4 regions of the Bacillus halotolerans genome follow, and region 1 is predicted to be linked to each of the others. Evidence: predicted binding sites of a transcription regulator. Region 1 holds the regulator's gene; each other region holds the start of a gene.
What was found. The regulator LexA, encoded in region 1, represses DNA repair genes until DNA is damaged. The targets are predictions, from matches to a motif close to CGAACATATGTTCG.
Positions count from the first base shown of each region.

Region 2: DIC78_RS19590 (DNA polymerase IV) is a predicted target of LexA. The motif match lies at 5,921-5,934, and genes of this name have one in related genera.
Region 3: uvrB (excinuclease ABC subunit UvrB) is a predicted target of LexA. The motif match lies at 5,311-5,324, and genes of this name have one in related genera.
Region 4: DIC78_RS15915 (YolD-like family protein) is a predicted target of LexA. The motif match lies at 2,777-2,790, and genes of this name have one in related genera.

Region 1 covers NZ_CP029364.1:50,388-57,897, reverse strand. Annotated here, with positions in the region: gene DIC78_RS00305 (YndJ family protein) at 1-1,220, shown strand, start outside; partial or broken gene DIC78_RS00300 (hypothetical protein) at 1,331-1,640, shown strand; gene DIC78_RS00295 (poly-gamma-glutamate hydrolase family protein) at 1,880-2,638, shown strand; gene DIC78_RS00290 (YndM family protein) at 2,661-3,113, opposite strand; gene DIC78_RS00285 (spore coat protein) at 3,122-3,421, opposite strand; gene DIC78_RS00280 (DUF892 family protein) at 3,418-3,621, opposite strand; gene fosM (FosM family fosfomycin resistance protein) at 3,818-4,240, shown strand; gene DIC78_RS00270 (hypothetical protein) at 4,322-4,750, shown strand; gene lexA (transcriptional repressor LexA) at 5,144-5,761, opposite strand; gene yneA (cell division suppressor protein YneA) at 5,918-6,229, shown strand; gene DIC78_RS00250 (YneB family resolvase-like protein) at 6,246-6,899, shown strand; gene DIC78_RS00245 (DUF896 domain-containing protein) at 6,963-7,196, shown strand; gene tkt (transketolase) at 7,371-7,510, shown strand, end outside.
Region 2 covers NZ_CP029364.1:3,790,673-3,798,182, reverse strand. Annotated here, with positions in the region: gene DIC78_RS19635 (aldo/keto reductase) at 1-330, shown strand, start outside; gene DIC78_RS19630 (YqkE family protein) at 360-584, opposite strand; gene DIC78_RS19625 (alpha/beta hydrolase) at 755-1,660, shown strand; gene DIC78_RS19620 (DUF2552 family protein) at 1,697-1,936, opposite strand; gene DIC78_RS19615 (iron-sulfur cluster biosynthesis family protein) at 1,950-2,273, opposite strand; gene DIC78_RS19610 (bifunctional GNAT family N-acetyltransferase/GrpB family protein) at 2,270-3,301, opposite strand; partial or broken gene DIC78_RS19605 (antibiotic biosynthesis monooxygenase family protein) at 3,279-3,636, opposite strand; gene DIC78_RS19600 (GNAT family N-acetyltransferase) at 3,649-4,119, opposite strand; gene DIC78_RS19595 (YolD-like family protein) at 4,304-4,642, opposite strand; gene DIC78_RS19590 (DNA polymerase IV) at 4,639-5,877, opposite strand; gene DIC78_RS19585 (YqzH family protein) at 6,043-6,249, shown strand; gene DIC78_RS19580 (MBL fold metallo-hydrolase) at 6,262-6,540, opposite strand; gene DIC78_RS19575 (MDR family MFS transporter) at 6,772-7,510, shown strand, end outside.
Region 3 covers NZ_CP029364.1:2,639,357-2,646,866, reverse strand. Annotated here, with positions in the region: gene DIC78_RS13500 (hypothetical protein) at 94-324, shown strand; gene uvrA (excinuclease ABC subunit UvrA) at 368-3,241, opposite strand; gene uvrB (excinuclease ABC subunit UvrB) at 3,249-5,234, opposite strand; gene DIC78_RS13485 (CsbA family protein) at 5,417-5,647, opposite strand; gene DIC78_RS13480 (PEP/pyruvate-binding domain-containing protein) at 6,278-7,510, shown strand, end outside.
Region 4 covers NZ_CP029364.1:3,104,870-3,112,379, forward strand. Annotated here, with positions in the region: gene DIC78_RS15895 (peptidoglycan recognition protein family protein) at 1-435, shown strand, start outside; gene DIC78_RS15900 (helix-turn-helix domain-containing protein) at 1,026-1,271, shown strand; gene DIC78_RS15905 (Panacea domain-containing protein) at 1,470-1,940, shown strand; gene DIC78_RS15910 (hypothetical protein) at 1,944-2,372, shown strand; gene DIC78_RS15915 (YolD-like family protein) at 2,394-2,747, opposite strand; gene DIC78_RS15920 (cysteine dioxygenase) at 3,255-3,740, opposite strand; gene DIC78_RS15925 (MFS transporter) at 4,280-5,842, shown strand; gene DIC78_RS15930 (glucosaminidase domain-containing protein) at 5,993-6,841, shown strand; gene DIC78_RS15935 (YiaA/YiaB family inner membrane protein) at 6,949-7,212, shown strand; gene ktrB (Ktr system potassium transporter KtrB) at 7,248-7,510, opposite strand, start outside.

The DNA of each region.
Region 1 (7,510 bases):
ATATCCTGCACTTCGGTCCTCTTATTATTTTGCTCACAGCTGTTCATTTTCACTATTCTGCTTTTCTGATCCCGATCTTTAATGGTTTACTTGGCAGAGTCAATAGAGAAAAACGGGTTATGTACGGTTGGGTGACATGGATTATTTTACTGTCGCCGCTCCTCATCGCACTCGGAATAACATACTCAAAAACACTTGATATCTTGGCGGTTGGTATCTATATGGCGGCACTTTATCTTAACTCATACTTAATATTTAAGACAGCTTTTCGCAGTAAGACAGGAAAAGTGCTTATCCGACTGTCTTCAGTCGTGTTAATGATAACGATCTGTTTCTCTTTCATTTACTCATTCGGTGTATTCCGGCAAGAAGTCACGCTGACCATCAGCCAAATGATTTGGATACACGGTGTCGTGAACGCATTCGGTGTTATTTTGCCGGCTCTTGCAGGATGGAGAAAAGAAAATCCTCAGCTATCGGATGCGAGTGTCAAGGTTTTCAGCCGTATATACGGAAAGAGAACAATCGGAAAGAACTTTTTGCACAACATTCACGCTGAAAATAACATTCAATATAGCGGACTTGTGGATGATATGAGAAGCCTTCGTTCAAACGATTTTTCACCGGAGCATTTGACACCGTTGATTGTTTCTTTTTATGAACAGACGAAAGATTATGAGGTAAAAGCAAAAGTGACGTGGAGCACTTGGTTTCAGCCCTTTGCGAAAATGTATGAATACATCAGCAAAAGAACCGGACAAATACATCTGTCAACGAATCCTGACTGGTATAGGATGCACAGTACAATAAAAGGTGTCCATTCAAAAAAAGACGGAAGAAAAAAGGTACGTGCCTGGATCAGAACAAATGAAAAAAGCGAAACCATTTTCACCGCGCTATATTCTGTATATCGCTCAAAAGGGGAAGGGTACATGAATATTTCTCTGCCGCTTCCTTTCAGTAACATGACAGGCATTTTAAAGCCTTATCATCACAAAGAGAACCTGATTTTGACAAGCAGGCGGAGAAAAAGCGGTGCTGGGGATGAAGGGATTTATCTTAGAACAAAAGTCGGGACCTGCCCGCTTCCATTATCTGAAACCTTTCTTATAAAGGCTCCGGCGGGCGCAAGCAGGTTAACAGCTGTTCATGAAATGTGGCTGTTTGGGATTCAATTTCTAACTGTAGATTATGACATTACATATTGCCCGTCCAAATGAATAATATAAAACAAAGACAATAGTTCATCTGACAGTCTCTCGTCCGGTAAACAATCGGTTCGGCACATTTTCATGCTGCACCTCATACAGACGGGGAAGGAAGGGTTTTTATGTTTTATATCAGTTTGTTTCTGATTGTATGGCTGGCTGCGGGATTTGCAGTGGGGATGAAGCAAGTTTATGTCGATGAGCTATTCGATAAAGATGTAATCGAAAGGCTTGAAAAAGAAGCAGGTGACTATGATCTTGTTGACCGTTTTATCAAACACCGTTTCATTTATTGCAGCAGTTACTTTAAGCGGGTTTATTGCTGTTTACAGTGAAATAAAAGCCATGCCGCAAAAGCGGAGAATAAGAAAAATTGAAAAAGACATTAATAAGCTCAATAAAGTAAAGAAACGCCGGAATAACAGAAAGTAAAAGGTGCACAAGCCAGCAGGCGGGTGCATTTTTTTTATTTAATGGGGAATGAGAACAAAGCCGGTGCAATCTTACTTTTTTGCTAAGGAGTATAAATTCATAAATGTGAAGAACAGCGCCCGGGCTAATGGTATATAATATTGTGAATTTAACAAAAATTTAACAAGGAGGACGAGATAATTCGTGCTAAAGCCTCAAAGAGTCCAGCATCCTGTGTTTTTGGTTTTGAGGCGGAGTAGATGAAACCGGCCAAAGTATCCCTGCTCCGCCGTGTGCTCCATTCCTTGAAGCATGTTGATTGTAACATAGTCAAACGTTTTCCATCAACTTTAAAAAATGTAAAATTGTTGTTGATTTTCTTGTTGTTTGTTCCGGTTTCTTCTGTATATGCAGAGGATATCTATCAGAATTTCGAGGAATTAAAGAATCACGAAGATCCTTCAGATTATAACATTGCCACAAAAGAAACCGGCAGCTCTGTGCTTGTTTTAGCTATTCACGGAGGAGGTATTGAAGGCGGCACAAGTGAATTAGCGAGAGAGCTCAGCAAAGAATATTCCATGTATTTGTTTGAAGGTTTGAAGACGTCTGGAAATTCAGTACTGCATATAACAAGCACACATTTTGATGAGCCTCAGGCACTGAAGCTTGTAGCAAGTCATGAGTATGTCATTTCATTGCATGGATATGCAGGAGAGGACCAACAGATACAAATCGGCGGAACAGACCGATCAAGAGCGGCAGAATTAGTTTCAAAACTGCAAAAAGCCGGTTTTCCGGCTGAATTGCTTGGTACGGATCATCCGCATGCAGGCGTAAGTCCAAACAATATAGCGAATAAATCAAAAACCGGTTTGAGCATCCAGTTAGAGATGAGTACAGGTTTCAGAGAATCTTTGTTTGGCATCTTTTCTTTAAAAAGCAGATCCACGACTCAAAATGAGAGGTTTTATGATTTTACAGAAGTGATGACCCATTTCATAGAAAACAGCTATTAAAATAAGGAGGCTTTGCGCCTCCTTATTTTTCGTCCTTCTGATCATTGGCTTCAGGAAACAATTCATCTGATGCCTCAGTTTGATATTGCAAGGTGTTATCTTTGACAGTCAGTTCGTTTCGGAATGTTTCATCCAGCACATTTTTCAGTAAATACCGGTGAAAAAAATATTCAAAAACAGTAAGGCAGACAGACGCAATCAGAGCGGCTGCAAACGGTGAGAAACCGTTTCTAGTTTGCGTTTCAAGAAAGACCCAAAGAATAACGAGTGAAAGTCCGAAGTCAGCCAGTGAAGCTATCATATTGCTGGTTCTCGGCAAGATCAGGATGTCACCGGAAAGGTATGTTACAAAGCTTAAGAAAAATGCAATAAACAGCACACTTAAAAAGGAAGCATGGTAAACTCTATCCAAAATCACATACAATAGGGCAAGAGTTAAAGCTGTCTTAGAAGCAAGAGCGATAATATGTTTCATTTGATCACCTATATTTGTGGCAAATCTTTAGCGGTATCTGCAGCCTCAAGATCGACACTTATTTGCTGAGTTAAATCTTTAGAATGATAAAAACCCTTTGCAGCCATATAATGAAAAATTTGTTCATGGGTATTCATCGCGTCATGTAAATATTGCTGCAGCGTTTCCCTGACTTCTGGGGAAGAAGATTCTGTGATGGCAGCTGCAATATTCCTTACGCCTGTCTTTGCCGATATTAAAAAATCCGTTGCGATCACTTGTTCGGTCATGCTGCCCATTCCGGCTAATTTTTGAAAGAACTCATTCACGCTTGTTCACCTCTCACTGACAGCAATTCCTGCAAACGCGCAACCTGCTGTTTTGTTTTTTGAGCATCCTGCTCAAGAATACTCTTTAATTCTTCATCTTGTACAAGTCCCGTCATGGTTGAAGATTTTGTCAAACAAAGATTCTTAAACGTAAGCAATTCGTGCAATTCCAACGTTTCATGAAGGCCGTAGCCATTCATAACGGTCATTCCCTTCTGAAGTAATATGGTTTATTTTGAACAAATTGCTTTTGTTTACACTGGTATTTTTTGCTGGTCGTTTGAAACTTTCTGGCTGCAATGCCCGTACACAAGGGGTGGGATGAGCTTCTGTTAAAATAATCAATTATTCACTGGTTTTTAATCATCTATCTTTAAATACTAAGGAGGAGACACAGTGGAGATCAAAGGGATCAATCACTTGTTATTTTCTGTTTCTGATTTACTGACTTCCATCGAGTTTTATCAAAATGTCTTTGATGCTAAACTGCTGGTTAAAGGAAAGAGCACTGCATATTTCGATTTAAACGGCATATGGCTGGCTCTCAACGAAGAGCGTGACATTCCCAGAAATGATATTAACGCTTCTTATACCCATATCGCTTTTACAATTGAGGAAAGCAAGTTTGAAGAAATGTCCGCAAAATTAAAAAACCTTCATGTTACTATTTTGTCTGGGAGAGAACGAGATGTACGTGATCGAAAATCAATTTATTACACTGATCCTGACGGCCATAAATTTGAATTCCATACAGGAACTCTTCAAGACAGACTTCAATATTATAAGCAAGCTAAAACCCACATGGATTTTAACGATTGAAAAAGCACGGGAAACAGAGTAACAGGGAATATACATATTTATCTTATGGGGTTAATATATGGTAAAGGAGGGGGATTGCAGTTGAGAAATAAAATATTGCTCATGACAGCTGTTTTGCTATGTGTTTTTGGAACCGGGACCATTCATGCAGCAACTTCACATTTTGAGCATAAAACCGACTTTATTCTAAATGACGGAACAAAAGCGCTTTATGTAGAAAACATTAGTGATGTACCGGCAATGGATTATTTTTTAGGATACCAATTTACGATATTAGGAGTGAACACTTGTTCAGTTAACATTAAGCTTCAGCGAATGGGACTTGCAGGGGATTATACTACGTTAAGCACAAAACAATTCACCGGTAATTGGTTTGACTTTAGCGCTCACGATAAGGTTTCCATTGAACCTTATCACCGGTATCGAATATTAGCTGAAGAACATTCAGAAAACTGTGCAAGTGTTCATGTAAAAGGCCGCTATGGTGTAGAATATTTTAATTTTGATTGATGCTCACATTTTTGAAAAGAAGTGAGCTTTTTTTGCGGAATAAATTAACTAAATAAACTATGTACTAAATATTCAGTATATTTCCTTTTGCCTCGCTCAATATAAAAGAGGAGAGTATAACTCATCTTTTCACGTCCGAAAATCGAAACATTTATAAGAAAAGAACGTCTAATTTTTTAAACAGCACTTTTTTTAAAAAAAGTTTCGTTAAGGAAAGAAAATTTCTTGACTTCAACAATTGAATGATGGATAATTATGGTGTAAACATGATGTTCTTTTTCCTCCTATTCAGGTTCGCACCTAAGCCAGGGCGAGCCTGCTTTTTTTTAAAACAAAACCCCCACTCCGCAAAGGAAGAGGGGGTTTATTCTTTGTAACTGATAGTTCAATAGTTTAATGGACAGTTCTGAACACACCAATTACTTTTCCTAATATGCTGACATTCTGCAGTATGATCGGAGCCATGGTTGGATTTTCAGGCTGTAAGCGAATGTGTGTATCCTCTTTATAGAAACGTTTTACCGTAGCTTCATCATCTTCTGTCATCGCCACTACGATTTCACCGTTATTCGCCGTGTTTTGCTGTTTTACAATAACATAGTCCTTATCAAGTATACCTGCGTCAATCATACTGTCACCCATGATCTCCAGCATAAACACATGCTCATCCGGAGGAACCATACGGTCAGGAAGCGGGAAGTATTCTTCAATGTTTTCAACCGCTGTAATAGGTGAGCCCGCCGTTACTTTTCCGATTACCGGTACATTAACGACTTGGCTTTTTGGAATCTCTACTTCTTCATCCAGAATTTCTATCGCTCTTGGTTTTGTCGGATCGCGTCTAATCAGCCCTTTTGTTTCCAAACGGGCCAAATGGCCGTGGACAGTAGAACTGGACGCAAGGCCGACAGCCTCTCCGATCTCTCTAACCGAAGGCGGATATCCTTTTGATTTAACCTCTGCTTTAATAAAACGGAGGATATCAAGTTGCCTTTTTGATAGCTTCGTCATTTTTTGCACCTCTAAACGTCGATTTTAAATAGATTATAGCATGATTTTCCTGACAGTACAAACATAGGTTCGAAAAAAACAATTGACAGAAACGTTTGTTCGTATATACTGAAATTATAAAAAAGCGAACAAACATTCTTGTCGGAGGTTGTTATCATGAATAAAGAATCTATTATTTTTGTCGGCCTGTTCACTGTGATTCTAAGCGTGGTTATCCTTCTGTTGTCATATACAAGCAGCGACCAGGAGCTTAATCAATATGTTAAAATAAAAGTTCAGTCTGGGGATACGCTCTGGTCGCTTGCTGATCAGGTGGATGACTCAAAAAAGATAAATAAAAGTGATTTTGTTGAATGGGTAGCTGAAAAAAATAATCTCCAGACGTCTGAGATTCAGCCGGGGGATGAATTGGTGATTCCATTAAAAAAGGAACACCCGGCTGCATACGAACTGGCTACTGTTAAATAGAGAGGAAAGGTAGAAGGTGAAAGCACTCATTTATGCCCGAGTAAGCACAAATAAAGAACAGCAAGAAACCTCATTAAAGCGGCAGGAGGAGGAGCTTACGGCCATTGCTGCCGAGAACGGCATGGAAGTCGTCAAAGTGATTTCTGAAAAAGCCAGCGGATATGAAATGGACCGGGATGGTGTATTTGATTTGCTTGATCATATCAAGAATTCAAATATTGATGTGATTTTAGTTCAGGATGAAACAAGACTCGGCCGGGGAAACGCGAAAATTGCACTTCTTCATTGTATTTACAGGGAAGGTGTGAAAGTATATACGACCGCTCACAGAGGTGAGCTGGAGTTATCAGAGGCTGACTCTATGGTGCTGGAAATCGTCAGCATTGTGGAGGAATACCAGCGGAAAATCCACAACATGAAAATTAAACGCGGAATGAAACGCGCAGTGAAAAATGGTTTTAAGCCACAAAAGAACCTGAAAAACCAGCATGAAAACAGCGGAAAAGAAAGAATAGAAGTTCCGATCTCGGAGATTGTCCGGTTGAGAGCGAATAAACTGACGTTTGCTGAAATCGCGGCTACGTTGAGAGGTTTTGGCTATGATGTGTCAAAGGCGACAGTCCATCGGCGTTTTCAGGAATACATAGAGAATGAGCAGACAGGCGAGTGAATCAGTTGTAAAACTCCTCTTGTTTTAGTAGTATATAGACAAAATGCAATAAAGGAGTTTATCATGATTTCAAACGAAAAAATTGCCAGAATCAATGAACTTGCCGCAAAAGCTAAAGCTGGCGTTATTACAGAAGAAGAAAAAGCTGAACAGCAAAAGCTCCGTCAAGAGTACCTAAAAGGATTTCGTTCTTCTATGAAAAACACATTAAAAAGTGTAAAAATCATTGATCCTGAAGGCAATGACGTAACACCTGAAAAGTTAAAAAGAGAAAAAAATAATAACAGACTTCACTAATATAAGAGGAATACGGCAATATCGTATTCCTCTTTTGTATATACTACAAACAACAGCGCTTTCTTCAAGCGACAAAATTCATCAAGTTTCTCTCAAATTTAAGCTGAAACAGTTGAGAAAAAGTCGTCAGACATTTATGATGAAAGGGTACAACATATAAGGAAGGGGATTTTTATGGATACAATTGAAAAGAAATCAGTTGCTACCATTCGCACACTATCAATAGACGCTATTGAAAAAGCAAACTCTGGTCACCCTGGTATGCCTATGGGGGCAGCGCCAATGGCATATACGCTATGGACAAAATTTATGAA
Region 2 (7,510 bases), 410 kb from region 1:
CCTGTCGCTAAAGGGCTGTTGACTGAGAAACCGCTTGAACAATCGGCTGACAGTATCAAACAAAACGGGTACTTATCCTATTCGTTCGAGACACTGACAAATGCCCGCAAAGCGATGGAGAATGTCGCGCCAGATCTGTCTATGACAGAAAAGTCGCTGCAGTATCTGTTAGCACAGCCTGCTGTCGCCTCAGTGATTACAGGCGCCAGTAAGATTGAGCAGTTACGGGAAAACGTTCATGCTGCAAACGCACGGCGTTTAAGTGAAGAGGAAATCAAAGCGCTCCAATCTCATACGAAACAAGACGTTTACGAAGCGCACCGTTCATAAAGAAAACCAGCACCTGACCGGGTGCTGGTTTATTTGTATTGATGCCAATCGAGCTGGCTTTCATCGAGGAGCTGTTCAAAGCTTTTGTTTTTTTCGATCTCCTTTTTCTTTCTGATCTGTTCCGCTTTTTCTCTTTTCTGTCTCTCCTGATCCTCTTCCTTCAATTGGCTTTTCATCTGCATCAGCTTTTCTTTTATATCGGATTGAAGATCGTCTTTTAACTGGTGTTTGTCAGCGGATTTTTGTTTTTTCATGCTCGCTTCCCCCGTGTTTTGTTTTGAAGCCAGTTTATCATGGAGATTCAGGCTGAACAAGCAGACTCTCTTCGGAAAAACGCTGTCATATTTTTCTGCCGGCTCAGCAGCGTTTAGGTATAATGGTTTTAGAAGGTTATCCATAATAGAGTTGAAAGGTGCTGTGTCTTTTGAAAAGATTCCTTTTAGCCGTCGGCGCTGTCTTGGCAGCTGTAGCTGCTATCGGTATTTGCTTCACAAATATCATTATGTTTATAAAGAAAAAAACCGACGAAGAGATTATGAAAAGAGAAACAGATGACGGGCATGATGTATTTGAATCGTTTGAACGCATGGAGAAAACGGCTTTTGTGATTCCATCGGCTTACGGATATGATATAAAAGGCTACTATGCTGCACCGCACGATACATCAAATACAATGATCATCTGCCACGGTGTGACCGTGAATGTATTGAATTCTCTCAAATATATGGATTTATTTCTTGATCTCGGCTGGAATGTACTGATTTACGATCATCGCCGGCACGGACAGAGCGGCGGAAAGACTACAAGCTATGGTTTTTATGAAAAGGATGATTTAAACGAGGTCGTCAAATGGGTGAAAGAAAAAAACGGTAACCTCGGATTGGTCGGAATTCATGGTGAATCAATGGGAGCAGTGACTGCTCTGCTGTATGCAGGCGCACATCCTGACGATGGCGCTGATTTTTATATTGCCGATTGTCCGTTTGCAAGCTTCGAGGAACAGCTTGCGTATCGTCTGAAAGCGGAATACCGGCTGCCTTCCTGGCCGATTCTTCCCATTGCCGACTCCTTTTTGCGGTTCAGGGACGGCTACCGAGCACGCGATGTATCTCCGCTTGCCGTCATCGAAACGATCGAAAAGCCGGTCCTCTTTATTCACAGCAGGCACGATGATTATATTCCTGTTTCTGCAACCGAGCGGCTTTATAAAAAAAAGCCCGGTCCAAAGGAACTCTATATTGCTGAAGCTGGAGAACACGCCATGTCGTATACAAAAAATCGGGACACGTATCGAAAAACCGTGCAAGCCTTTTTAGACAAAATAACGTAAAAAGCGAAAGGCCCCTTTCGGCCTTTCGCTTTTCCATCATAAAACGTCGGTGATGCCATCCATATTTTCACTGATCCATTCAATCGCAAGGTCTATCGTAGTAAACTCCTGCGCTTCAAATGTCATTTCATCCTGCAAAAGCCAAACATCCTTCTCGACGGATTGCGCTCCTCCGATTGACCAATGCAGCAGGGTGTAGGGATGGTTTTTGTTCAGAAAGGATACCCACGTTTTATTCTGTGCTGTATTCTTAATTGACTTCAGCTTTTGTTCCACGTTTCGTGTCTCCCTACTTTACTAATATGCTCATTCTTGGACTGAGCATTTGAGCCGGACTTTTCAGCGCCAGCGTTTTGGCTTTTTCATTGTAATCGATTGTCATTTGATCGTCAAAAAACACTTTTTGCGACGACTGGATATATAGCGGAATGCCGTTCGTTTCCAGCTGCTCACACTGTCCCGCTAATTCCTCTGTCACCCAGATGGTCGGTACACCGCTTACTGCGCAGCCGCATCCTTCAGCGTCATAACGGAGCTGTGCCTTTTTTCCCGGGTTGGCGTCAAGCGCCTGCTGCAGTGCCTGTTTTGCTGCATCTGTCACATGAATGTTCATAAGGTGAAACCCCCGTTTTTTTCATTTTCGCTATTGTAGCACACCACGCGTCCGTTCGCATTGTTTCTGCCTTTTTTCCACCGCTTCGCTTTTTCTTCTGCAGCTTTGATCCAATCGGTTTTTCCCTGTATGTACGGCTTGATATTGTCCGGGTACTGGGCCGCCAGCTGTTTTTTGAGCGCGGCGTATTCATTCGCTATTTCCGGATGAGCTGTGAGATAATCTCTGAACACCAAATGCCTTTCAATAGCAGGATGCCCTCCCTCATAAATATGGACATGATGGGTATGCTTATTTCCGCCCTTTTGAAAATAGCGTCTGCCAATAATGCCGTTTTCTCCTTTCGGCATATAGCCGAGCTCCGCCATTTTCGAATCATATTGGTTCACGGCCGCGATATCCTTTACTGCAATCAGGATATCAATGACCGGCTTTGCCGCCATATTTGGTATCGATGTGCTTCCGACATGATGCACGTCAATGATCTCCGGGCCGAGCACAAGCTTCAGACGATCTTTTTCCTCACTGAACAGCCTTACCCATTCTTCATTGTAGTGAACGACTTCAACCTTTCTTTTCGGATAGAGATGAAAGACTGACAGAAAAAGCCCCTCTGACGCTTTGACGGTTTTCGTCTTTACAAATCCTGCCTGCGTATACAGGGACACGGCCGGGCTGTTTTTCTCGGCTGTTACTACCTCGATTTTCTCAGCGTCTTCGTTCTGATCAATAACAAATTGCACGAGTGCTCGTCCGATGCCTTTTCTGAAACCGTCTGGATGCACAACAAGCCTGCAAATAGTCAGCTCATGCATAAACTTCTCGTATGAAATGACACCGAGCAGTTTCCCGTCTTCCCGGTATCCCGCAAATCGCTCCTGTGAGGCTCTGATATCCTCGGCTTTTTCGTGTAAAGCAGGGATTCCGTCAAAACCGATAAGCTCCGCTTCTTTTACATAAGCTGGCTTTTGAACGTCAATAATCTCACGCGATACAGCCTCTTCCTTATGCTGAAGAAATGCAATCATTTGTTTTCTCCTGAAAACAGCCGCTGCTTTTCGACTTTAGCGATGCGGATCGCATACGATTCATACCATACGCTTTTTCCTTTTTCTTTCGCTGCCTGGTGTTCGGTGTGATGCTTCCAATGATTGATTGCGTCCATACTCTCCCAATAGGAAACTGTGATGCCGGTTCCATCCGCTCCGCGAACGCTTTCCACACCTAAAAATCCGGGCTGGCTCGCCGCAAGCGAAACCATCCGCTCTGCTGTTTCTCCATATGCTTCGTCATTTTCACTTTTGACAGAAGAAAAGATAACAGCATAATAAGGAGGCTCAGGTGTTTTTGTTAAAAAATCCATAGCGGTTCCTCCTCATATGTTTTTCACAAAAAGAACCCTGTCTTGGCCCGGTCCATCGTAATTTGCAAATACTGAGATGCCATTCACTGTTTTGCCGCCTTTTTCAATTTCAAAACCCAGTCTTGTATGATACGCGATTGACACCTTATTTACCGGGGACGTCACGCACTTTACCCGGGTGCATCCCCTCTTCTTAACTGCTTCAATAAACACATCGTATAATTGTTTTCCAATTTGCATTTTTCTGAAATCCGGATGCACACCGGAAAAATGGATGTATGCCGTTACAGGATCTGATTGCGATTGAAATCCGATTAAAAATCCAGTCATGCTGTTATGTTCATGTGTGATAAAGCTGGTGTCCTGAAAATGTTCAAAAAATAATCGCGGGAGCTTTTCTTTCAGCTGCCTGCCGCCCCACCATTCATTCATTACAGACGTTACCATTTCATAATCTGAAGACGTGATTGTTCGAATATCCATTACGATTTGATCTCCCTCCGTCTGGCAAAACGAATGTCTCTTTTTTCTCACAATATAAAAATTATATTTTGCCTGACTGGAATTGTAAATGCCTTCTTTTCTGTATCATACGTTTCCAGACTGCTGACGGAACAATGTTTGCTATTTTTCACATCTAGTTCTCCCCCTCCAGGAGGGGGAACATTTACAGAAAAATATCAAGCACCTGATCAAGTCTCAGCTTACAGAGCTTGCCGGCGTCTCCTTTTATCCACACTGTTTTTTCAAATTCCTCATAGCGGCAGATTTTCCCGCTGCAGGTGACAATTTCGCCATCTTGAAAGCAGCTGACAGTAATATCCTGAGCAAATTCCATTGCCATGCAAAACGTTTGGTTCATCTCCTCCAGCTTATCCGAATCAAGGATTGGCCTTTGCAGCTTCTGTTTATGGCGTTTTCTCTCAAGCAGGCTTTGTTTATGTTCAGGCAGAAACATCCGGCTTCCTTCCCACAGCAGATTGCCTCTTTTTAAATGCTCATTCATTTATAATGCCCTCCTATTTTAGCCGCTCGTTCAAACGCCTGGCCTGCCGCTGTCAGTGAGGCCGCCCTGATGATCGCCGTGTCGCCGAACCGGTTTTTAATCCCGTCCATCACATAGCCGAGGCGCATCTTCTTTGCATAATCCTGAAATAAATTAAGCTGCCATACTTCATCAGATGAGAGCTGAGAGAGATTGACCCCGAGGCGGCGGACAGGCTTCCCGTCCCAAAACTTGAGAAACAGTCTGCATACAGCCTGGTACACATCCTGCGTAGAATTGGTCGGTTCCGCCAACTTCACTTGCCGGTTGAAGCCGGTCGGCAAATCAAAGTCAGCCCCCCTGCAGCTCACCGAAACCGTCTGCCCCATCAACCCGGCGTTTCGGCTTCGCCTGCATACCTCTTCACTCAGCTCCAGCAGAACGACCTTTATTTCTTTGTCAAAGTGTTCATAGTCTTTCGGGAGTGTCATTCCGTGGCCAATCGCTTTTTGTCCGTCCAGCGATGCGGTTGACACAGGAGAATAGTCGATTCCGTTCGCCGTCATCCACAGCACGTGTCCGTTAATGCCCCATTTCTTTTTTAAAAGCTCGAGCGGAAAAACCGCAAGCCCGCCGATCGTGCTGATGCCCATTCGATTTAAATGATGTTTCATCCGGCTCCCGACGCCAAACATACTCCCCACCGGAAGCGGCCACATCTCGGTTTTCATATTTTCTTTCGTTAACGTGAAAATACCGTTCTTATTCTTTTTGGCAAAATTGTCACACGCAATTTTGGCAAGCGCTTTATTAGGGCCGATTCCCACCCGGGCATAAATGCCGACCTCCCGCATGATTCTGTCCTGAATGCTTTTAGCAATCTCCTCGGGCGCCCCAAACAGCTTCTGGCTGCCTGTGATATCCATGAACTGCTCGTCAATGGAATAGGGTTCCACAAGATCTGTATATTCCTCTAAAATGGCGGTGATTTGCAGCGATACATCAATATACCGCTGCATACGAGGCCGGAGCACAACAGCTTCAGGGCACTTTTCCTGCGCTTCCCACAGGCGTGAGGCATTGGCTACCCCTTTTTGTTTCGCCAGCGGGCATGCAGCCAATACAACTCCGCCCCGCCTTTCCGGATCACCCGAAACAATCACCGGCTGATTTTTCAAATGTGGATTTTCCGCTTTCTCTACAGATGCATAAAACGATTGCATGTCAACGAGAAAAATCACTTTTTCTTTCATCATACACACCTCTAAAAAGAACTTATGTTCGCTTTCATATTATATGCGAAAATATGTTCGATTTATACTGGTAAATGATTCTTGTCTGACAGAAAATATGATGCAAGGGTTTGAGAGAGGTAAAACTTTTAGTAGAATGAAAGCGAGCATAAAGATAGGAGAGTCAATATGGAGAAATTTGTCGAAAAAATGTTGGGACAGGCATTGCGCCAATACGGCCGAAATGTTGCCATTGATCCGTTAAGCCCGTATGAAAAACAAAGCCTGAAAGCTGCTTTAGAGGAAAGACAAAATGAAGATCCAGACGAGGACCTGCATGCGCATATAGAGGATATCATTTATGACTACGTCACAAACCAAGGGCTGTTTTCTTAGTGACATGCACCTTCATTGTTGGAGAAATTTCGTATATCTGTTTTCGTATGGCCAGAAGGGACGCGGCTGATATCGACGGGAAGCGCCCCTTCTCATATACGGGCGCTCAAGCCCGTCAGCATAAACTTTAATCTGATGCCCGGTCTCACTCAGCATTTCAGGAACCCCGCCGATATGATCTACAGCCTGATGGGTCAACGTCTTCGAACGGAAATCCGTTTGCTTCTCCCGCCTTCCTAATGTCTTTAAACTGACCGGGCATTTCCTGCTCAATGAGAATTGCACTTTCATGATATAAGCGCCGAACAAAAATCCGTGTACTTCACCCTCCACTCAACGGCGTAAACGCCATCGTCAACGTGAAACATGAACCATTCAAAAAACAAAGGTCATCCTGCGCACACATAGTGTAATACAATCCCATATAAACCAGTAAGTAAAAAAATTTAATCCCCCGTTGGATAAGGAAATTTTTTCATGTATGATAGAAAAAGATCTTACTAACAGGAGAGAACAATAAACATGAAGACATGGAAAGATATCCACCCAATCAGCTGGACAATTATTATCGGAACCATTTTCGGCAGAATGGCAACATCGATGAGCATTCCGTTTTTAGCGATTTATTTAACAGCTGTCCAAGGCGCATCAGCGTCCTACGCGGGGCTTGTCATTGCGGCGAGCTCATCAGTCGGAATCATTGCAAGCTTTTATGGCGGATATATCTCGGACAAATTCGGCAGAAAGAACATGATGCTTGTATCCATTTTCGGCTGGATGCTGGTGTTTGCAGGGTTTGCGGCCGCTTCTCACCTCTGGGTATTTTTTGTGGTAAATGCGTTAAACGGACTTTGTAAATCACTGTTTGAACCTGCATCAAAAGCTTTGCTGTCAGATATGACAGAAGAAAAAACAAGATTGCTGGTTTTTAATCTACGGTATGCAGCCATTAATATCGGCGTTGTCTTCGGCCCTGTGCTGGGTCTGTACTTTGGTTCATCACAATCTACCGCTCCTTTTTTGGTGCCCGCAGTGATTTATGGGATGTACGGTGTGATCCTTGCCATCCAATTTAAAAAGCATCCACCCGCGACATTAGAACAATCCAGAAATATGAACGTTCGGGAAGCGTTTATGGTAACGCAAAAGGATCGTCTTTTTACAGTTGCTCTTATCGGCATTACACTATCCATCTTCGGCTTTTCGCAGTTCAGCTCTACATTCCCGCAATATATGGCGCAAAATCCTTTTATCGAAGATG
Region 3 (7,510 bases), 1.6 Mb from region 1:
TTGGATTTTAAAAAGTTTTAGAAGTAGAATCTTTCAGCCGTACCGATTACAATATGTAAAAAGCTTACGGCAATCAAGGAGGCTGGACAAGCAATGGAGAAAGATCCCAGTGACTATACAGTAACACAAGAATCCGTTTTAAAACTGATTCATGAACAAAAAAGAATGAACCGTGAAATGTTAGCCGAGCTTGAACAGATTCACGGGCCTCTTCCCATCTCTCATGACATTCAATATATAAAAGTTCTTCTGGACAGCAGCAGCACTCATATTGTTCAAGATTTAATGAATGTGAGCCGGCAGCTGTATAAGAAGACGTTTTAATAAATACTGCAAAGAAAAGTGAAAACCCTCTGAAAAGAGGGTTTTAAGATGTTGCAGTTTCTTTCGCTTCCAAGAGTGACTTCATGCGTTTTTTGTCACGCTCCATAACAGGCTTCAAATAACGCCCTGTATACGACTCTTCCACTTCAGTGATTTCCTCCGGTGTTCCCGACGCGACAATGGTGCCGCCTCCGGCTCCGCCTTCGGGCCCCAGATCAACAATATAATCAGACGTCTTGATGATATCAAGATTATGCTCAATGACAAGCACTGTATCCCCATTATCAACCAAACGCTGAAGCACGACAAGAAGTCTGGCGATATCGTCGACATGCAAACCTGTTGTCGGTTCATCTAAAATGTACAGCGTGCGGCCGGTTGAGCGTTTATGCAGTTCAGATGCAAGTTTCACCCGCTGCGCTTCACCGCCTGACAAGGTAGTCGCCGGCTGGCCGAGCGTAATATAACCAAGACCAACATCGTACAGGGTTTGGAGCTTGCGCTTAATTTTCGGGATATTTTCAAAGAAAGAAAGAGCATCTTCGACCGTCATATCAAGCACATCAGAAATGCTTTTTCCTTTGTATGTCACTTCAAGTGTTTCCCGGTTGTAGCGTTTGCCGTGGCACACTTCACATGGCACGTATACGTCAGGAAGGAAATGCATTTCAATTTTTATAATCCCGTCTCCGCGGCAGGCTTCACATCGTCCGCCCTTCACATTAAAACTGAAACGGCCTTTCTTATAGCCGCGAACTTTCGCTTCATTTGTCTGTGCGAATACATCGCGAATATCGTCAAAAACACCGGTGTATGTCGCAGGATTTGACCGCGGCGTTCTTCCGATCGGCGCCTGATCGATATCAATGACTTTGTCTAAATGTTCGAGGCCTTTGATTTCTTTATGGCTGCCGGGCTTCGCTTTTGCTTTATGAAGCTTTTGCGCCAGTGCCTTGTGAAGAATTTCATTGACGAGGGTGCTTTTCCCTGATCCTGATACACCCGTAACCGCTGTAAACGTTCCTAGCGGAAACTTGGCATTTGCCTTTTTCAAATTGTTTTCTGAAGCGCCTTTAATCTCAATATAGCGGCCGTCCGGTTTTCTTCTTTCGGGAGGCAGCGGGATAAACTTTTTCCCTGATAAGTAACTGCCTGTTAACGAATCTTGATCTGCCATGACTTCTTCCGGAGTTCCCGCGGAAATAACTTGTCCTCCGTGGATGCCGGCACCCGGGCCGATATCAATTAAATAATCGGCTGCCATCATCGTATCCTCATCATGTTCTACGACGATCAGTGTGTTCCCCAGGTCTCTCATGTTTTTCAGCGCGCTGATTAAACGGTCGTTATCACGCTGGTGCAGACCAATTGATGGCTCATCTAAAATATAAAGCACACCGGATAACCGCGAACCGATTTGAGTTGCCAGCCTGATCCGCTGCGCCTCTCCCCCGGACAATGTTCCCGCTGCCCGGCTCAGTGTCAGATAATCAAGTCCAACTTTGTCCAGAAAGCTTAAACGCTCCACAATTTCCCGCAAAATCAGATCGGCAATCTTCATATCCTTTTCAGAAAGCGTAAGGTCTTTGAAGAAATCAAGGGCATTTCCGACAGACAGCTCGGTAATTTTTCCGATGTGACGTCCGTCGACCAGTACCGCAAGCGCCTCTTTCTTTAGCCGATAACCTTTACAAGTCGGACAAGCCTTTTGGGACATATATTGCTCCATCTGCTCACGGATGAAATCCGAGCCTGTCTCCTTGTAACGTCTTTCAATGTTGCGCAATACGCCTTCAAATTGGATTTCACCTTCGCGTATTTGCCCGAAATCATTTTCGTAACGGAAATAAATCAGGTCATCTCCGCTTCCATAAAGGACTTTATCCAGCTGATGCTTCGGCAGATCCTTTACCGGTACATCCATATCAATGCCGTAATGGGTGCAGACCGCTTCAAGAAGCTGCGGATAATATTGTGAGCTGATCGGCGTCCAAGGGGCAATTGCATTCTCTTTCAACGACAAATCTTGATTGGGAATGACAAGATCTGCATCAACTTCGAGCTTCATACCTAGACCGTCACACGTTGGACACGCTCCGAATGGGCTGTTGAATGAAAAAAGCCGCGGCTCAAGTTCACCGATTGAAAATCCGCAATGCGGACAGGCATGATGCTCACTGAACATCAGCTCTTCCTCACCGATCACATCAATCATGACACGCCCTTCACCTAATCGAAGCGCTGTCTCCAATGAATCCGACAGACGGGCTGCTACGCCTTCTTTTACCACAATCCGGTCAATGACAACCTCGATTGAATGTTTTTTATTCTTTTCTAATTCGATCTCATCAGAGAGCTCGGCCATCTCGCCGTCAATTCTGACTCTGACATAGCCTTGTTTTCTGATCTGCTCAAGCGCTTTTACATGAGCGCCTTTTCTGCCGGACACAATCGGCGCCAGCACCTGAAGCTTCGTCCGCTCCGGATATTCCAAAATCCTGTCCACCATCTGCTCAATGGTCTGTGACGTGATTTCGATTCCGTGCTCCGGGCAATGCGGCTTTCCTACTCTCGCATACAAAAGACGCAGATAATCATAAATTTCCGTTACCGTACCGACAGTAGATCTCGGGTTTCGACTCGTTGTTTTCTGGTCAATGCTGATGGCAGGAGAAAGCCCTTCAATCGCATCGACATCAGGCTTATCCATTTGCCCTAAAAACTGGCGGGCATAGGCGGATAACGACTCAACATATCGTCTCTGCCCTTCTGCATATATGGTATCAAAGGCAAGGGAGGATTTCCCTGAACCAGACAGGCCCGTGACAACGACAAGCTGATCTCTCGGAATGGTCACATCAATATTTTTCAGGTTGTGCGCCCTTGCTCCCTTCACCTCAATCCGATCCATAGCCATTCTTTCATCATCCTTCCGCTTTTAACTCTAAAAGTAAATCGCGAAGCTCCGCGGCTCTTTCAAAATCAAGCGCCTTGGCGGCTTCCTTCATTTCGTGCTCCATTTGTTCGACGACTTTCTGACGCTCTTTCTTCGTCATTTTCGACAACTTCGGCGCAGCTTTTGTTTTATACTCCGCTTTGTCCTCAGCAGCCACAGTCGCACGAATCACGTCACGAATTTCTTTATTAATCGTTTGCGGCGTAATGCCGTGTTCTTCGTTAAACCGCTCCTGCTGCTCGCGCCGGCGTTTCGTTTCATTAATTGCAATTTCCATAGACTTCGTCATTTTATCGGCGTACATGATGACACGGCCTTCCGCGTTCCTCGCCGCCCGTCCGATCGTCTGAATAAGCGAACGCTCCGAACGCAGGAAGCCTTCCTTATCCGCATCTAAAATCGCAACCAGGGATACTTCCGGAATATCAAGCCCCTCTCTCAGGAGGTTGATGCCAATGAGCACATCATGCTTGCCGAGACGCAAATCACGAATAATTTCGATCCGTTCAAGCGTCTTAATTTCTGAATGCAGATAATTAACCTTGATGCCGATTTCTTTTAAATAATCGGTTAGGTCCTCTGACATCTTCTTCGTCAAAGTCGTTACAAGCACCCGTTCATTCCGTTCAACTCTCGCGTGAATTTCACCGATTAAATCATCAATCTGGCCTTCAATCGGCCGCACGTCAATAAGCGGGTCAAGAAGCCCTGTCGGACGGATGATCTGCTCTATCATTTCATCTGTATGTTCAATTTCATACGGCCCTGGTGTGGCTGACACATAGACGATATTGTGCATATGCTTTTCAAATTCTTCAAACCGGAGCGGGCGGTTATCAAGCGCTGACGGAAGACGGAATCCGTGATCCACCAGCACCTGCTTTCTCGCCTGGTCTCCGTTAAACATGCCGCGCACCTGAGGAATCGTCACGTGCGACTCATCCACCACAATCATAAAATCGTCAGGAAAATAATCGAGAAGCGTATACGGCGTTGAACCCGGCGGGCGAAGCGTCAAATGTCTTGAATAATTCTCAATGCCGGAGCAGAATCCCATTTCCCGCATCATTTCAAGATCATATCTCGTCCGCTGCTCTAAGCGCTGCGCTTCCAGAAGCTTGCCGTTTTCATGCATGACCTTCAGCTGCTCCTCAAGCTCCTTCTCGATATTTTGAATCGCTTTTTCCATTTTTTCGGCCCGCGTAACGAAGTGGGATGCCGGGAAAATCGCGATATGTTCACGGTCGCCTAAAATTTCTCCGGTCAGGGCGTCCACTTCCCTAATCCGTTCAATTTCATCTCCGAAAAACTCGACTCTTACACAGTGTTCATCACGGGATGCCGGGAAAATTTCCACTACATCTCCGCGCACACGAAACGTACCGCGCTGAAAATCAATGTCGTTGCGGGCATATTGAATGTCAACAAGCTTTCTAAGCAGCTCGTTGCGCTCAATTTCCATTTCAGGACGCAATGACACAACCATTTCACGGTATTCTTCAGGCGAACCGAGACCGTAAATACAAGACACACTCGCAATGATAATCACATCTCTCCGTTCAAACAGAGACGATGTAGCGGAGTGTCTGAGTTTATCAATTTCATCATTAATGCTGGCATCTTTCTCTATAAATGTATCCGTTTGAGGCACATACGCCTCCGGCTGATAATAATCATAGTAGCTGACAAAATACTCGACAGCATTGTTCGGGAAAAATTCCTTAAACTCGCTGTAAAGCTGTCCGGCAAGGGTTTTGTTATGGGCAATGACGAGTGTCGGCTTATTGACTTCTTTAATCAAATTGGACACCGTAAATGTTTTGCCCGTTCCTGTTGCACCCAGCAGAGTCTGATGCTTCTTGCCCTCCTGAATGCCTTTGACAAGCTTTTCAATGGCTTTCGGCTGATCTCCCTGGGGCTGGTATTTTGAGACTAACTCAAAGCGATCTTTCACAAATAAGCCTCCGTTTCTTTAACGAAATCTTCCTATAGATATAGTAACACAATGGAAAGCAAAATCACCAAAAATACGAACTAAAGTTCGGTGGTTTTTTATTTCCAGCTATTTTCATGTATAAAAAACCTGCTTTTAAAACGTAAAAGCAGGAATTCATCTTTATATTCATTATGTCCGGTTTATTCTTCTTTTTTCTCAGCAGCTTTTTTGGCCATGTAAAGTCCGCCGGCCACAAGAGAGACAACATCTAATCCTACAATAAAATACGTTTCTGTATAGCCTTTTAAATAAGAAGCAAACAGCAATGCAGCTGTAAGAGCGATCGCCACATAATGGTTAAAGGTCACTCTCGTAAATAGGACGACAAGCATAAAAGGGAAAAATAATGCAAAAACGGCTTTTGTAATCACAAAAACCCTCCTCAGGGATTCTTCATCTGATTTGATTATAGTAAAAAATGAAGAATCGGACAATCGTGCAATGGTTCCCTCTTTTTACACCATACCCTTTTTCAGTTCAATTCAATCATCGTGCCCTGCCGCAAAACTCTCTTCTTATAGATAGACAGATGCCTCGTCCGATTTTTTGGCAAGACCCAAATCCAGCTATTCAACCCGGACAGAAGAAATGTTCATAATAAAATAATAGATTACCGGCAGGCAAAATAGACGGTATCAAATATAAAGAAAAATTGACTTTAGTGCGGCTGAATGAGAGCTGAAACTGTACTGATTGTCAAATCAACAGGAAGGTAGGTATTAAGTCTCGTTTAAGTGAAGGAAGCTTGACCAACAGCGATCTGAAAGCTCAGTGAAACGATTTGCGAATACGAAAAAATAAGCAAACAGACCCGCTCAGTTTTATTTTTCATGATCATCTAACTAACTTAAATATTCATTTTATTTAGGGCTTTTTGCGTTTGACAACATTTTCCTATAAACCTACAATTGAGTGATAGTGTTCACTATCATTTTTTTGAACATTGGCTCCCAAAAATAAAAGATAGAGAGAAAAATACTAAGGAAAGAGGGGTTTTAAACATGTACTCTGTGTTATTTCGCCAAGCTGAAGAATCCAGTCAGCTGGCTGGAGCAAAAGGCATGAATCTGATTAAACTGACCAAACACGGACTTCCTGTTCCAGATGGGTTTATCATTCAAACGAACGCTCTCGCCCGTTTTATGGAGGATAATCAGCTTCATGATTCAAGCGAAAATATCGAAAATGCCATTATTGCCGGAGCATTTTCAGATGAGCTAAAGAACGAACTGACGAGCTCCTTTTACGAGCTGAGAGAATCATATCGTTCCGTGGCCGTCCGCTCATCATCAGCCTCAGAAGATTTAGAGGGCGCTTCATTCGCCGGTCAATATGAAACCTATTTAAATATAAAAACAGAAGAAGAATTTCTGGCTAAGGTGAAAGAATGCTGGGCCTCCTTTTTCTCAGGCAGGGTCAGCCGCTATAAGAAGAAAATGAACAATCAAATCGCAGAGCCGTTAATGGGTGTTGTGGTGCAGGGCCTGATTAATTCAGAAATATCGGGTGTGATTTTCAGCCAAAATCCCGTTACCCATGATGATAGAGAGTTATTAATCAGCGCCAGCTACGGCCTGGGAGAAGCGGTCGTATCAGGAAGCGTCACTCCTGACACGTATATCGTTCATAAAGCTTCATTTGAGATTCAGAAAGAAATGGGTTTAAAAGAGATCTACATGGAGTCCGCAGCAGAAGGCATTGCCGAAAAAGAAACGAGCGAAGACATGCGCAGCCGTTTTTGCCTTACAGATGAACAGGTAATTGAGCTGGCTGAAATCACCAAAAAAACCGAAGCCCTATACGGATATCCTGTTGATTTAGAATTCGGCATCGCCAATCATAAACTGTACCTTCTGCAGGCACGGCCAATTACCACCATTGAACAGGATAAAAAAGCGGCTGAGGAAGAACGGAACTTCATGATCACCGGCGAGGATATGGATGATTTTTGGCTCAATATGGAGTCCAACATCGAAGGCCCGGTCAGTCCGCTATTTTCATCTTTTATTGTGCCCGCACTTGAATACGGCTTAAAGAAAAGTATGCAGCAGTTCCCGATCGGTGTCATCGTCGATGAAGTAAAAGTTTACCGGGGACATATTTATTCAAAAAATCAAGGCGGACAACAACAGCCTCCTGAGGACAGTGCCGAAGAGCTTTTTCCGATATTGGCCGAGCGCATGTACGACATCATTCATAACACGTACCTTCCGTTTTACCGGACATTGGACCAA
Region 4 (7,510 bases), 1.1 Mb from region 1:
CGAAAGCATCAAGACTGGAGCGGAAAGTATTGCCCGCATCGCATCTTATCGGAAGGGCGCTGGAATGAAGTCAAAGCGGCGATTGACGCTGAACTAAAAGCACTTGGCGGCAAATCATCCAGCAAGAAAACAACTTCGTCCAAGGCAGTGAAGAAATCAAGCTCAAGCAAAAAGAAAACATCTTTTAATCTGCCTTCTGGCATCTTTAAAGTAAGAAGCCCATTGACGCATAGTGATGCTGTTAAGCAAATTCAAACAGCACTAGCTGCACTGCATTTTTATCCGGATAAGAAAGCCAAAAACTTTGGGATCGATAGCTATTATGGACCGAAAACAGCGGATGCCGTCAGACGATTCCAGCTGATGAATGGATTAAAGGCTGACGGCATTTATGGACCGAAAACGAAGGCGAAACTGGAAGCACTTCTAAAATAATAAAAGCCCTTCCGATTGGGAGGGCTCTATTTTTAATCTTCTTCTTTTACGCATTCTTCGCAAAAACCAGAACCGTATAAAAACTCTACACGTTTTCCGCATTTACCGCATTGACAACTTTCAGCCAAAAGTAACATCCCCTTTCATTCAGGATAAGAAAATTATAACAATATGGTGAAAAAATACTAGTTTTATTTCAAATATCTATATACAATTGTTTATAGGTAGTGTATAATAAGAATATAAGGAGGTGAGGAAATGCTAGACAATATGTTAAAAGTCCTTCAAATTATCTTCTATGTTGCATCAATCGCATGGATTGCCCAACAATCACACGATGCAAAGAAAAATAATAAGAAGGACTAAGTGTAAAGGGAAGCGAGTTGGTCGCTCGCTTCTCAATATAATTATAAACAGTCTAGCATACAATATGAAGAGAAAACAAACATTCATTTTTTCCATGATACTGCTTAGTGTTGCATCCATTGGTCTGCGCTCATTTTGGACAAACCCTTTTACAACAGGCGTTATGATCTTTGTCTTAGCGTTAACCATTTACACGATCATTAAGGATTTAAGGAGAAGATAACATGGAACATCATCTAAAAAGCCGTCAGGAGGTCGAGGACTTCATCAGACGTGAAGTCCTTACCACTAACGAGGCAGCAGAGTTACTCGGGGTTAATCGGGCACGTATAAGCCAGCTTATAAGCAGCGGGAAGCTTATTCCAGTTAAAAAGTTGAGCGGCATTAGTTTGTTTCTTCGGACTGATTTAGAGGAAAAGAAAAAAGAATTAGAAGCCGGCCGGAAGAAGTACCGGCCGTATGATGAATGAAGCCCTTCTCCAGATGAGGAGGGTTCTTGTTTTATTCAGAACAACTCATTTATAAAACTTTTGGTTTAAAACTGATTAAAAAGGTTTAAAAATTGTTAATAAGTTTTAATCATTATTATTTACATCCGAACAAGTTTCACATATTATGGAATAAGAAAGAAACAAACAGTTTCTTTTTATTTGATGGAGGTGTTTAATATGCCCCGTGACATTTTACCAATTGCAGCAGCACTAGAATCACTTTACAAATCAATTTTTAATGTTTCTGATGGTGAAAATGATTTAACAGAAATGAAGATGCACAAACTGCTGTATTTCGCTCAAAAACATCATTATGCTACATTCGGAGAATGGTTATTTAATAACGATTTTGAAGGATGGGTTCATGGGCCGGTAAGCCGTAGGGTAAGAGGCAGCTTTAAAATGCTGGAATTCTACAAAGACGAATTAACCTTAGAGGAGGAATATACTTTAAGGGAAGTTATTCATGATTATGGTAAGTATACAGCTGGATACCTTAGGAATTTGAGTCATGAAGACACTGCTTATAAAATTTCAAGGTTAGGTTTACATGATGACGAAAACGGATCCGATATTATAAAGAAAGAAGACATTATAAACGATATAATGATTAATGATGAGCAACTTATCGATTGTGAGGTGCACTAATCTTTGTCCGATCCAATAAATAATGTAGGAAAAATTTTCACATCTCTAGAAAAGTATTATGATACTAGGGCGAGAAAAATAAAAGTGAAAGCTCGCCCTGTTTTGGTTATAGGATTTGAAGACGACTGCCCCAATCCTATGAGTATTGATTATGAGATATTACCGATCTCTACTTTAAAACAAAGACTACCTCATCCAAAACATGATATACATATAGATTCTGGTTTGAAAAATAAACTGGGGCTTAATGAAGAGTGTTATATAAGGACACATAAAACTTCATGGAGCAATGTCAAAAATATGAGGATTGAATCTCCAGTTGGGAATTTGAAAAACGAAGAGTATGAATTATTTAAGGAAACAGTCATGTTAAATCGGGAATGGGTAGTTGACCGTACTAATTATAGATTAGAAGAGGAAGCACACCAATAGGTGAGCTTTTTTTACTGCTTCTTATCCACTTATTTCTTCTTGCTTAATACACTCCACAGTTATAATTGAATCAAATCCAATAAAATTTGTATCACCTTTTAAATCTTTCACGTGCAGCTTCTGTTTTACGTCATCTATGTAATGAACATGTCCTGTTATTTCCTCGATAAAGCCGTCTCTGTATACTCTGATAACCAGAGCAGAATTAAACTCCATGGCTTCGCAAATAGTACGTGCCATTTCCTCCAGCTGGTATTCATCAAGAATGGGTTTTTCGATCTTCTGGACTTCTCTCTTTCTGTTTAAAAGGGCAGCCCTTTGTTCAGGTAATATGAATTTTTGTTCCCATCTCTTATCGTAAATCCCTTGACTCATTCCGATCATCTCCTTGAATAAATTATATGCGAACGAATGTTCTTTTATCAATGGAGAAATTATTGGAAGGAATTAAGCAACATAGGGACGTAAACAAGTATGTTATAATGCCTTTTGGGGACAGATGGGGACGAATTGGGGACCAACTTCCTCATTTTTAATCAAAAAAGAATATTTTTAATCAGAAACTTATGTAAGAAAACCCTATAAAATAGGGTTTGAGAATAAAACATCTGTTCGTATCAGAAACCCATCTCCACACTGGCAGCGTAGAGGTCAGGGGTTCGAGCCCCCTTGGCTCCATACCTGTAAACCCTTATTCTATAAGGGTTTTTTTGTTTTTAATAGAAAGGGTTCATTCGCTGAACCCTTCTGTTGATCCGAAATCATATGTCCCCAGGAGCATTTCATAAACCAATGATAAGGTCAGATATTCCTTCGTTAGGCTCCTGCGTTTGAAAAATGACATATAACAAACTAATCAAGTAAAGTAGTTCAGGCTATAAATCATGAATTTTCCAATACACCACTTTGTTCTTCAAAGACCGTCATGTCTTCCAAAGGGGGTGAGTAAACATGAAGAGACACCATTCGTTCGGAAGTCGGATTGGACATTTTGTGAATTAAACCTTTGGTTGATATAAGACATTCTCCTTTGTGGACAAAATATGAATTGGAGAGTTCTGCATGATCGCCGGTTGAGCGATAAATAGAATTGAGAAGTTTTCCTTCTAACACCATTGCACAACCAATGGATTGACCATGATCGTGGACTGCTGTCTCCTTGTTTGGGGGAATGTTAATCACGATAATTTCTAATTCATTGTTTCTATAGATGGCATTTCGGCCGTAAGCGTACTGGTCTGGTTCCTTTATATATGGTTGACTCAATTTTGACACGTTTGGAATTTGTGTTAAAGAAGCTGCCAAATCTTTAACCGATGGATTTTTCAAGCCGCTAAAAATTTCTTCGATACACTCATACAGTTCCATTCGTTTTTACCTCCCGGATCATTTAAAATTGCCTGGCATTGGTATTTCGCAGATTAGTTCATGATATTTACCCATAGACAATTTAGAGGCGGCAAACGCCTAGTGAACAAAAAAAATGTGCGGTCAACATGTTGTTCTTATCACCAACTTATTCGGGTTGATTAGTTTGAATTTTGATGAAAACAGTGAATTGAAAGGTGCCGTCATTACCCAAGCGAAGACCGATAGGATTACTTTTAAAACGGCCTGCTTTAAATCGCTTGAGGGAGCAGGCAGGGACTCATAAGTCACGATATCGGGCAAAAGCCGTTCAGGTTTTTGATTTGTGCTTGAAATTTGCGCCATTGACAAAACACAATCGGTTTGGAATAATGTTTGAGTATATGCTCATTTTTTCACATATTATCATAAAATAATATCATTTCCCATGATGGGGAGAGAATCCGAATGAAAGCTAATGGCATGCAAAATCTATTAGCTTCTTTTGTTTTCAAAAAATGATGTGTTTCGTATGTATTCATATAGGAAGGAATGACAACATGAAGACAAAACACTATTGGCTGATTTCTTTGCTCGCTGTTTTAGCGGTCGGGCCGGGATTGATGTCTAACACGGCATTGTCGTCAGTTCAAGGCCTTGTTCAGAAGACGGTTGGAACAAGTGACTTCACATCAGTAAATCCAATATTGATCGGCAATATGGCCTTCGCTTTATTAGTTCCGGCAGGACCGCTGCTAAGGAAAAAATTCGGTGCCCGTCCGATCTATCTGGCTTCATTACCCGTTTTTATACTTGGCTCACTGCTCTTCGCATTTTCAAGCGATATTGCCTGGATGGCGGCAGGACGCTTTTTACAGGGAGCGGCTACAGGTGTCATGCTGATGATTATGATTCCGATGCTAGTCCTGTCATTTCCGATTGACCGGCGGAATTACGCACTACTGGTGCTTATCGGCGGGTTCTATGGCTCTGTTATTATCGGTTCGATTTTAGGAACGATCGCGTTGAGCTACGGTCACTGGAGATGGCTGTTTTTTACCTTTGGCACACTGTCTTTGGTCGGCGTCGCAGTGAGTTATTTCTTTCTCTATGATGAGCATCATGGGGGATCAGAAAAGGAACAGTCATCACTCGACAGAGCAGGGATCATTTTATCTGTATGCGTGGCCGCAGCCTCAGCGTTTACATTCATTTTTCTGCAAAAATGGGGCTTTTCATCAGGTTATGTACGGGCTGGTTTTGGGGTTGCTTTATGTTTGCTCCTCATTCTGTTATTTGTAGAATATAAGGTGAAAAACCCTTTCATCTCTATTAAACAGATGCTGCTGCCTAAACCTGTGCTCGGTTTATTTATCATAGCGGCAGGAACGATTACGGTAGCTGTCAGTCTGGCAGCTTTTCAAGGCTTGCTTCGTCAAATGTATGATATATCCCGAGATCATCTCATTCTTTTAAACATGACTCTATTGATTGGAGTGGCCATAGCAGCTATTGCGAGTGCTCTGTTATATGATAAAGTCGGACCAGGGATGCTGGGGATTATAGGTTCTCTCATTCTCGTTTTTGTGAATGTTCAATGGCTTCATATGCAATATCAATCGTCTCTCTATGTGTTTGCGGCGCTGTTCATCATGCTGGCAGCAGGAACCGGCCTGACGGTCGCAGCAGGACTAATGGGAGCCGCTATGGGCGGCCCGCTTCCTGATCTGGTCAAAAGAATGACAGCTGTTCAGTTTTTAAGATTGTTTGTCTATATGGGTGTGCCTATCCTGATCGGCTATTTCACGAAAAAGGATGCTGCCAGACAAAACGGATCGATGCAGGATTCTATGATGACTGCCTATCATGATCTGTTTTTGATTTCTTTTATCCTGAGCGTGCTGCTCGTTTGTTTATCGTTTTGTATGAACGCCACCGGAATGGGGCACAAGCTGGCTCATAAGCCTCATGATAAAGGAAAATCCGCTCCGGAAAAACCGGCTGTTTCTGCACATGGACTGACAAAGGCTGCCGTAAAATCTCATAAAGTCATACATGATCAAGAATATCGTGATGCGCTCAGACATTTTAAACAGCACAGTCTTACAAAAATAGATACATGATCACTGCCTTTCCCTTGATGGGAAAGGCTTTTTGTGTGTTCTCTCTCAAACTTTATCCCTAAAGAATTGAAAAATATTAGAAGTACAAGTAAAATTCTTAAAGGTAGATTCTTTTACACTCGTAATCTTTTAAATCGAAGGAAGGTTTTCATGGCCCGTAAAAAACTGAAAAAACGTAGACTCTTCATTTCTCTATTTTTCGTTGTATCGATTCCGCTAGCCTTGTTTGTTTTAGCGACAACTCTTTCAAAGCCAATTGAAACATCCAAAGAACCTGAAGAAATTGATGAACAGCAAGTATTTATTGACAGCCTTTCCGGACATGCTCAAATTTTATATGAAAAATATCATGTCCTTCCCAGCATAACGATAGCTCAGGCCATACTCGAATCTGACTGGGGAAACAGCGAGCTTGCCTCTAAAGCCAACAACCTGTTTGGCGTAAAAGGAAATTATAAAGGACATCACGTTACCATGGATACAGATGAATTTGAAAAAGGGGAAAGAAAAACGATTCGCGCGAAATTCCGCAAATACAGCACGTTTTTTGAATCAATGGATGATCACGCCAAATTATTTGTCCAAGGCACATCGTGGAATAAAAAGAAGTATAAGCCGGTGCTTGAAGCTGAGGATTATAAAGAAGCAGCAGGCGCTCTTCAAACATCAGGCTATGCCACAGATCCGGAATATGCTGACAAAATCAGCGCCATTGTGGAAAAGTACGATTTAGATGAATACGATGAGGTGAATCCATCTCTGAAATCTGTGGATTTAAAAGGCTCCATCAAAGACAGCGCCGTTCAAGATGTATGGTCTAAGCCTTCTACTGATGATCAATCCATTAAGCTGACCTCTGCGCAATCTTACGTTGGCAAGGATATAAAGGTTGTATCTAAAAAACAGAAAGGCCAGTCCACATGGTACCAATTCCAAGTCAATAATAAACTGGTCGGCTGGATTGATGACTCAGCTGTTGAAATAAAGGAAGCAACCTGAGCCGTTTTTCCTGGTATTTTTATTTTTTTGTTCCATTCAGGGGAATTTGAGGTATAATATTCCACGGAAGTTATCACTTAATAACTATGCTTCAGGAGGGAACAAAGGTGCAGAAATATAGACGGAGAAACACGGTTGCCTTTACTGTATTAGCTTATTTCACTTTTTTTGCGGGAGTATTTTTGTTTTGTATCGGACTCTATAACGCTGATAATCTCGAACTCAATGAAAAAGGCTACTACATTGCAGTGATGATCCTTGTAGCGGTCGGCGCGATCCTTACACAAAAAGTGACGCGTGATAACGCAGAAGATAATGATATCATCGCGGAGCAGGAAAAAAGACAAAGTCAATCTCATATTGAATCATAAAAAATCCGGCATGTAATATGCCGGATTTTTTTACATTACCCAGTAAACACCTCACCGTCAGGGTAACGAATATTTGATTTTTCTGTTTTAGCAAATGAAAAAACAAACGTCAACGGACCGATTCTTCCGATGAACATAATCGCAATAATGATACATTTCCCCGCTGTTGTCAGTTCGGGTGTCAGCCCCATTGTCAGTCCGACCGTTCCGAAAGCTGAAAAAGTTTCAAAAACAACCTGTATAAACGGCGCTTGTTCTGTAATGGTCAAGGCGAAAATCCCTATAAAGACGATGAACA